DNA from 4 places in the Nocardiopsis mangrovi genome. Region 1 is predicted to be linked to each of the others. Evidence: riboswitches for the same ligand, from Rfam matches in the RefSeq annotation. Region 1 holds a riboswitch; each other region holds the start of a gene.
What was found. Region 1 has a riboswitch for cobalamin ahead of cobN (cobaltochelatase subunit CobN). Riboswitches for the same ligand answer to the same signal wherever they lie in the genome.

Region 1 (2,180 bases):
GGCGCGGGGCCGGGCTGCTGAGCGGTCCGGGCGGTCGTGCGCGCCACGGCCGCCCGGCCCAAGGCGTCCGGGTCCGTGGTCGGTGTCCGGGGGTGGGTAGGGCCCGCGTGTCTGGAACGGGGAGCGTTACGGCCCCCATGTCGGGAGCGGGTTGCGATACGGACCCCCGTGTCGGGAGCGGGCTCCGATGCGGTCCCCCGTGTCGTCAGCGGGTTGCGATGCGGCCCGTGTGTCCGGGCAGCGCTACATCGCGGCGAGGCTGCGGGCGTAGTTGACCTGCTGCATCACCTGGTGGGCGGTGGCGGGGCCGTGGGCCGGGATCATCGTGGAGTGGAACACGCCGTTGCCCTGCACGGTCACCTGGACGTGGCCCGACACCCGGCGCTCCTTGATCAGCAGGAACAGCAGGCCCAGCAGGCAGAACCAGAAGAAGAGGATGGCGATCACCACGGCGTAGGCGGGGATCCCCTCGGAAACGGTCGTCATGTCGGTGACCGTCCACGTGCTCCCCCTGATCGGGAATCTGCCCGCGGGGGTGATGACCTCGGTCTGGGTGATGGTGATGTCGCCGATGGTGGCCAGGGGCGGCTGGCCACCGGCCGGTGCCGGCATCGCCTGCCAGCCGCCGGTCTGCGGTGTCTGCCCGTAGGGGGCCAACTCCCCGTAGCCGGGCGTGCCCGGCTGCGCGTAAGGGTCGGCGCCGGGCCCATAAGGGTGTTCCTCGCCCGGGCCGGGCTGTTGGGGGTAGTGGGTCATGCTGGGATTGTGTCAAACCCCGGGAGGTGATCGCACCGGACGGGGAACCAGCGGGGAGGCGGTTCGGCACCTTCTGCGAGGATGGTCGCCGACGGCGTGACGGAACGCGGTGCGAATCCGCGGCTGTCCCGCAACTGTAAGGGGGGAGCCCGCCTCGAACGACGCCACTGCCGGAGGGTCCGGTGGGAAGGCCGAGGCGGGTGGCGATCCCCGAGCCAGGAGACGCCGCGCCGTCGTGATACCTGTCCGGTCGCGGGGCGAGGACCCCGCACTCTGTGAAGAGGGACTCGCGTGGCCGCCACCATTCTGCTGCTGTCAACGGCCGATACCGATCTGCTCGCGGCCGGTGCCGCCCGAGCCGGCTTCCGTACCGCCAACCCCGCCCGCACCACCCCCGACGACCTTCCCGCGCTGCTCGACGGTGCCGACATCGTCGTGGTCCGGCTGCTGGGCGGCTCCGACGCCTGGCCCGACGGGATCGAGGCCCTGCGGGCCGGCGGGATCCCGCTGGTGGCGCTCGGCGGCGAGGCCACCGCCGACCCCGGGCTGATGGCGCTGTCCACGGTCCCCCCGGGCGTGGCCACCGACGCCCACGCCTACCTGCGCGAAGGCGGTGTCGCCAACCTCCGCCAGCTGAGCCGGTTCCTCTCCGACACCGTCCTGCTCACCGGCGAGGGCTTCGAGCCGCCCGCGACCATGCCCGAGTTCGGGGTGCACGAGCGCCCCGCGTCCGTCCCCGGTCCCGGCGGCCGTCCGACCGTGGCCGTGGTGTTCTACCGCGCCCACGAGCTCTCGGGCAACACCGCCTTCATCGACGTGCTGTGCGACGCGATCGAGGCCGCCGGGGGCCTGCCCCTGCCCGTGTTCTCCGGCTCGCTGCGGGGCCTGTCGCCCGAGACCGCGCCGGAGCTGTTCGCGCTGCTCGGCCGGGCCGACGCCATCGTCACGACCGTGCTCGCCGCCGGCGGCTCGGTGGCGGCCGACGCCAGCGGGGGCGGCGACGAGGACGCGTGGGACGCCGGGGCGCTCGCCCGGCTCGACGTCCCGATCATCCAGGGGCTCGTGCTCACCTCGGGACGCGAACAATGGCGCTCCTCCGGTGCGGCGCTCACCCCCATGGACGCCGGCATGCAGGTCGCCATCCCCGAGTTCGACGGCCGGCTGATCACCGTGCCGTTCTCCTTCAAGGAGATCGGCGGCGACACCGACTCCGGCCTGCCGCTGTACGCGGCCGATCCCGAGCGTGCCGCGCGCGTCGCGGGCATCGCGGTGCGCCACGCGCGCCTGCGCGCCCTGCCCGCGGGCGAGCGCCGCCTGGCCGTGGTGCTGTCGTCCTACCCCACCAAGCACTCCCGGGTGGGCAACGCGGTCGGCCTCGACACCCCCGCCTCGGCCGTCCGGCTGTTCCGCGACCTCGTCGCCCG
Region 2 (2,180 bases), on a different contig from region 1:
TTGCGCTCGGAAGGCCCGCGCAACCTGCCCACCTACATTCACATCGCCGAGACCCTCCAGGCGCACGACGACCTCAAGGGCGCCCACGCGTGGGCCACCCTGGGGGTCGAGCGGTTCCGCCACCAGGACGTCTCGCCGTATGTGCACGACCTCCTCATGGAACTGCTGCGCACCCGCTACCGGATCCGCGTCGACCTCGGTCTCGAGGAGGACGCCCTGGACCGCCTGATCGACGGCTGACCGCCGGCCGTGCCGACCGCCGCGCCCCGGTAACGGGGTGGCGGAGGACGGATCGCCGCCGCGCCCGCACACCGGTCGAGCGGGTACCCGCGCGCACCCGTTAGCACGGAACGGGTCGTCCTGTCATCCGCTGAGCAGCGTGACACGCGCTCATCTTGCGGTGTTCGCCGTTGGCTGCCCCTAGATGTAGTATCGCTCGCGCTGGTGGTTCACCGGGGCGCCTCCCCGGTGAGGCAAGAGGGAACCCGGTGCGAATCCGGGACTGCCCCGCAGCGGTGAGCGGGAACGACCGCCGTCAACGAGCACTGGGCGCACGGCGCCCGGGAAGCGACGGCCAGTAGGACCGGGCCGGATCCGGCCCCGGCGCCCGCGAGTCCGAAGACCTGCCACCGGTGTGCGCGCACGTCGCGCACTCGCAACGGGGCCTCGAGGGTGGGCCGCCGCGGATCAGGGGACGCCCGCCACGGGACCGACGTGGCCGCCCCTTGCCTGCGTGCCTCCCCGACAGGACCCGACCGGTCCACGTCTACCTGGTTGGAGCCACGCATGACCCTCGACACCGACACCGCCCCGGCGGGCGCGGCGCCCGCGCCGCCCGCGACCGACCCCCTGACGAGGGCCGCGTCGGTGGTGCACGAGGCGTGCGCCGGGCTCGCGGGCGTTTCGGCCGAGGCGATCCTCACCGAGGCCAGGCGCAGCCTCTACCCGGGCATCCGCCCCGACGAGCTGGAACTCGCGCTGGTCATGGCCGCCCGCGCCTTCGTCGAGGCCGACCCGGACCACTCGCACGTCGCCGCCCGGCTGCTGCTGGACAAGCTCCGCCGCGAAGCCCTGAGCTTCCTCGCGGGGCGGCCCGACGAGGCCGGCCAGTCGGAGATGGCGGGCCGCTACGCCGGCTACCTCGCCGACTACGTCGCGCGCGGCATCCGGCTGGACCAGCTCGACCCCGAACTGGCGTCCTTCGACCTCGGCCGCCTGGGCGCCGCCCTGCGGCCCGAGCGCGACCTGCACTTCACCTTCCTCGGCCTGCAGACCCTCTATGACCGGTACTTCCTGCACAGCGACGGCACCCGCTACGAGCTGCCGCAGGCGTTCTTCATGCGCGTGGCCATGGGCCTGGCCCTGCGCGAGGACGACCGCGAGGCGCGCGCCATCGAGTTCTATGAACTGCTGTCCTCGTTCGACTTCATGTGCTCCACGCCCACCCTCTTCAACTCCGGCACCCGCCGCGCCCAGCTGTCGTCCTGCTTCCTGACCACCGTCGGCGACGACCTCCAGTCGATCTTCCACGGGATCAGCAACAACGCCCTCCTGTCGAAGTACTCCGGCGGACTGGGCAACGACTGGACCCCGGTCCGCGGCATCGGCGCCCACATCAAGGGCACCAACGGCCAAAGCCAGGGCGTCGTCCCGTTCCTCAAGATCGCCAACGACACGGCGGTGGCCGTGAACCAAGGGGGAAAGAGGAAGGGGGCGGTCTGCGCCTATCTGGAGACCTGGCACATCGACATCGAGGAGTTCCTCGACCTGCGCAAGAACACCGGTGACGACCGGCGGCGCACCCATGACATGAACACCGCCAACTGGGTGCCGGACCTGTTCCTGCAGCGGGTCGAGAACGGGGGCGAGTGGACGCTGTTCTCGCCCGACGAGGTCCCCGATCTGCACGACCTCTACGGCGCGGAGTTCGCCGCCGCCTACACCGCCTACGAGCGGGCCGCCGACGCCGGTGGGATCAAGGTGTGGCGCCGGGTGCCAGCCGTCGATCTGTGGCGGCGCATGCTCACCATGCTCTTCGAGACCGGCCACCCGTGGATCACCTTCAAGGACCCCTGCAACCTGCGCTCCCCGCAGCAGCACGCCGGCGTGGTGCACTCGTCCAACCTGTGCACCGAGATCACCCTCAACACCAGCGCCGACGAGGTGGCGGTGTGCAACCT
Region 3 (2,180 bases), on a different contig from region 1:
CCCGCACCCGCTCCACGGAGGCGTCGCCGTCGAGCAGGATCTCCAGCGGGTCGAGGAGCCGGGCGGCGGCGACGGCCGCGAGCTGGTCCGCGAGCGCGCCGTGCGCCGGGGACGGGGTCGGGGTTCCGGTGTGCACGTCGCGCCTTCCCATCGATCCGTTCGTTATCTTGACGCCAATCGTCAAGTACTTGCTAACTCGTGTCAAGTATCATGTGCGGCAGGGCCGGAACGACCGACGCTGGAGACGCCGATGATCGTCGCGGACGCGCGGGGCAACATCCTGGTGGCGTTTCACCGGGTCCGGGAGGAGCAGGCGGCCCCCACCGCGGGGACCGTGCCCGTGCCGCTGGCCCTGATGGTGGCGGTGGACGCCGGCCGCGTCCTGCTCGTCTTCGACCGGGCCCGCCGCCAGTGGGAGCTGCCCGGAGGCCGCATCGAACCGGGTGAGGCCGCCGCCGACGCGGCACGCCGTGAACTCGCCGAGGAGTCCGGCGCCCGCGCGGCCGCCACGGAGTTCGCCGGACTCGCCGAGTTCGACCTCGCAGGGCCGTCGCCGGACGCGCCGCGCCGCCGCGAGTTCGCCGCCGTGTTCCGCGGCGGTGTCCGTGCATCGGCCACCCCGTTCGCCCCCACCGGTGAGATCGCGGGCACGACGCTGTGGACCCGCGGTACCCCGCTGGCGGGCGCCTCGCCCATCGACACCCGCATCGCCCGGATCGTCCTGCGGGGGGCGGCCGGGTGACACCGGTCCGTCCACCCGCCCCGCGGCCACCGTCGCCGGCCGGCCCCTTCGCCGCCCGCCCGGGCAAGGCCCGGGGCGCCCCCGAGGACGCCGGATCCGGTGTGATAGGTTGCGCCCGCCAGTCGAACCCGTGCTTTTCGGGTCAGGGAATCCGGTGGGAATCCGGAGCTGACGCGCAGCGGTGAGGGGGACGGGCGGGGCAGCGGCCACTGGACGGACGTCCGGGAAGGCGCCTCACCCGGGGGATCCCGAGTCCGAAGACCTGCTGGCTCCTCCGGGCGCCCCATGGCGCGCGGAGGGGACATACGTTCGCCGGGCTCCGCGACCGAGCCCCCGACGCCGAAGGACCCCTATGACGGCCCCCCGCCGTTCCGCGCCCGCCTTCGCCCTCACCGCCGCCCTGCTCCTCGTCCCCCTCACGGCCTGCGGCCCCGGGACCGGCGCAGGGACCGACGCCGGCACCCGGGACGCGGCGGGCTATCCGCGCACCGTCGACGACTGCGGCCGCGACGTCACCGTCGACAGCCCCCCGCAGCGCGCCGTCTCCCTCAACCAGGGTGCGACCGAGATCCTGCTCTCCCTCGGCCTGGCCGACCGCATGGCGGGCACCGCCACGTGGACCGACCCCGTGGCCGAGGGCCTGGAGGCGGCCAACGCCGATGTGCCCCGCCTGGCCGACAACGCACCGTCCTTCGAACGCGTCCTGGCCGAGGAGCCCGACTTCGTCGCCGCCTCCTTCCAGGGCACGCTGGGAGAGGGCGGCGTCGCCCCCCGCGAGGACTTCGAGCGGCTCGGCGTCCCCGTCTACCTCTCCCCCACCGAGTGCGGCAAGACCGACAGCGGCGAGGACGGCGCGCGCGAGGAGCCGCTGACCATGGACGCCGTCCACACCGAGGTCCGCGACCTCGCGCGCGTGTTCGGCGTCGAAGAGCGCGGCGAGGAGCTGGTGGCCGACCTCCAGGGCCGGATCGAGGCGGCGACCGCCGATGTCGACGCCTCCGGTACCACCCTGCTCTACTGGTTCGCCAACGCCGAGTCCCCGTACATGGCGGGCTGCTGCGGTGCCCCCGGGATCATCACCGAGGCCGTGGGCGCCCGCAACGTCTTCGACGACACACGCGACGAGTGGCCGCAGATCAACTGGGAGACCGTGGCCGAACGCGACCCCGACGTGCTGGTCATCGGCGACCTCACCCGCGACAGCCAGACCGCCGAGTCCGCCGCCGCCAAGATCGGGTTCCTGGAGTCCCACCCCGTCACCCGGCACATGGACGCCGTCGAGAACGAGCGCTACGTACTGCTGAGCGGTGCGGCCCTGAACCCCTCGATCCGAACGGTGGAGGGCGTCGAGCAGGTGGCCGACGCCCTGCGCGGCTTCGGACTGGCCGGCTGAGCGGGCACATGGCCGGACCCGCAGTCCGCACGGCCCCCGGTGTGC
Region 4 (2,180 bases), on a different contig from region 1:
CGTCCTCGGCCCCGTCCTCCTCAAGGCCCGGGATGGTGTCCGGGTCGACGGCGGTCAGCTCGTCGGCGGGGCCGCTCGCCGGTGTGCGGTCGTCCCCGGAGTCCGAGCTCTGCGCCGCGTCGGTGATGGTGCAGGCGGCCACCCCCAGCGCGACCGCCGCCGCGGCAGCCGCGGACATCACCGCCACACGCGGTCTTCGAGCGGCGCCGCCGCGGTCGGCAGGGGGGGAGGGGGTGGGTGCGAGCGGGGGTTCGGGGTCGTTCGTCAAGGAAAGGGTTCTCTCGCGTCTTCGTGTTTCTTGGGGCCCGTTTGTTCCGTTTGTCGGTCCCGAAGGTCCTGCGGGTTCGGAAGATCAGGTATCGGTTTCGTCTCGGTCCGCCGGGACCGGAACTCCGAATGAAAGGGGCGGAGACCCGCGAGCGTAATAAACGGGGCAATGTGCTCACGCCGCGACACGCCGCGCGGCCACCGTGAGCGGGGCACGCGTCCAGGGCGGGGAGGGGAGGGGGCCGTATCCGGCCGCCTCTCCCTATACTGGCAACCGCGATCGGTACGCCCCACGGCCTGGCCGTGGGGGTCGCAAGAGGGAACCCGGTGGGAATCCGGGACTGCCCCGCAGCGGTGAGTGGGAACGAAAGCCGTCAACAGCACTGGGCGCACGCGTGCGCCTGGGAAGCGACGGCCGGTAGGAGGAGCGGCGGAACCCCGCCGCACCGCGCCCGCGAGTCCGAATACCTGCCGATCGCCCGCGGCCGCACCCATGCGGACGCGGTGGTCCGTGCGCCCCGCGGGAGGGCGGTGGAGCCCGCTGCCGCGTGCCCTCCTTCCTCCCCGGAGCCCTGGACCCCAGGCTGATCGACGAGGGAGAGACGAGGCCATGCGAGCACCGCACACGGTCGCCACCCGCGGGGGCGCCCGATGACGACCACCGTTCACGGCTACCCCCGCATCGGCCCCGACCGCGAGCTGAAGAGGGCCTGCGAGGGGTACTGGGCGGGGCGGATCCCCGCCGGAGAACTCGACGCCGTCGCCGCGCGGCTGCGCCGCGGCGTCTGGACGGAACTGAGCGCCGCGGGGATCGACGAGATCCCGTCGAACACGTTCTCCTACTACGACCACATGCTCGACACCGCGGTCCTGTTCGGCGCCGTTCCCGAGCGCTTCGCCGGCGCGGCCGGCGGAGCCGAGGGCCGCGAGGCCGAACTGCGGACCTATTTCGCCATGGCGCGCGGGTCGGGGGACGCCCCGCCCCTGGAGATGACCAAGTGGTTCGACACCAACTACCACTACCTGGTCCCCGAACTGTCGCCGACGACGCGCCCGCGCCTCGCCGGCACCAAGCCGCTATCGGAGTTCACCCAGGCCAAGGGGCTGGGGATACCCACACACCCGGTCCTGGTGGGCCCGCTGACCTTCCTGCTCCTGGCCAAGCCCGCGGCAGGGGCGCCCGAGGGCTGGCGCCCGCTCGACCTGCTGGACGAGCTGATCCCGTGCTACGCGGAGCTGCTGGCCCAGCTGTCGGCGGCCGGAGCGGCTGTGGTGCAGCTCGACGAACCCGTCCTGGCCACCGACGACGGCCGCGCCGAGGTGGCGGCCCTGGAACGCGCCTACAGCGCCCTGGGCGGCCTCGCGGACCGGCCCGAGCTGCTGGTGTCCACCTACTTCGGCGCGATCGGCCCCGGGGCACTGGACGCCCTCAAGCGCACCCCCGTCGAGCGCATCGGACTCGACCTGGTGAGCGGCCCCGAATCCGTCGCCGACATCGCCGCCGTCTCGGGCCTGGGCGACAAGACCCTGGTCGCCGGAGTCGTGGACGGACGCAACGTGTGGCGGTGCGACATCGCCGCCGCCCTGTCCTCGCTCGGCGCCCTGCTGGGCCTGGCCGGGCGGGTGACCGTCAGCACGTCGTGCTCCCTGCTGCACGTGCCCATCGACCTGGCGGGTGAGACCGGCCTCGACCCCGTGCTGCGGGAGCGGCTGGCGTTCGCCCGGCAGAAAGTGGACGAGGTGGTGCTGCTCGGCCGCGCCCTCTCCGGCGGCGGCGACGCCCTGGCCGCCGAACTGGACCGGGCCCGCGCGGCGGCGCCCGCACCCGCGTCCTTCCGCGATCCGCGCGTGCGCGCGCGCCTGGACGCCCTGGGCGACACCCCCGCCCGGGTGGGGCGGGACGCCGGCGACGG

Region 2: it holds a riboswitch for cobalamin, as region 1 does, so the genes downstream of both, ACFO4E_RS17605 (ribonucleoside-diphosphate reductase subunit alpha) here and cobN (cobaltochelatase subunit CobN) in region 1, are expected to answer to the same signal.
Region 3: it holds a riboswitch for cobalamin, as region 1 does, so the genes downstream of both, ACFO4E_RS15830 (ABC transporter substrate-binding protein) here and cobN (cobaltochelatase subunit CobN) in region 1, are expected to answer to the same signal.
Region 4: it holds a riboswitch for cobalamin, as region 1 does, so the genes downstream of both, metE (5-methyltetrahydropteroyltriglutamate--homocysteine S-methyltransferase) here and cobN (cobaltochelatase subunit CobN) in region 1, are expected to answer to the same signal.

Annotation. Positions count from the first base shown of each region.
Region 1 covers NZ_JBHSFQ010000003.1:369,992-372,171, reverse strand. The annotation lists gene ACFO4E_RS05510 (hypothetical protein) at 1-21, shown strand, start outside; gene ACFO4E_RS05505 (hypothetical protein) at 244-756, opposite strand; cobalamin riboswitch at 824-1,000, shown strand; gene cobN (cobaltochelatase subunit CobN) at 1,048-2,180, shown strand, end outside.
Region 2 covers NZ_JBHSFQ010000017.1:57,844-60,023, reverse strand. The annotation lists gene ACFO4E_RS17610 (hypothetical protein) at 1-240, shown strand, start outside; cobalamin riboswitch at 429-645, shown strand; gene ACFO4E_RS17605 (ribonucleoside-diphosphate reductase subunit alpha) at 787-2,180, shown strand, end outside.
Region 3 covers NZ_JBHSFQ010000014.1:115,978-118,157, reverse strand. The annotation lists gene ACFO4E_RS15840 (hypothetical protein) at 1-151, opposite strand, end outside; gene ACFO4E_RS15835 (NUDIX domain-containing protein) at 251-742, shown strand; cobalamin riboswitch at 845-1,026, shown strand; gene ACFO4E_RS15830 (ABC transporter substrate-binding protein) at 1,095-2,135, shown strand; gene ACFO4E_RS15825 (FecCD family ABC transporter permease) at 2,144-2,180, shown strand, end outside.
Region 4 covers NZ_JBHSFQ010000009.1:75,668-77,847, forward strand. The annotation lists gene ACFO4E_RS11950 (polysaccharide deacetylase family protein) at 1-178, opposite strand, end outside; cobalamin riboswitch at 532-757, shown strand; gene metE (5-methyltetrahydropteroyltriglutamate--homocysteine S-methyltransferase) at 919-2,180, shown strand, end outside.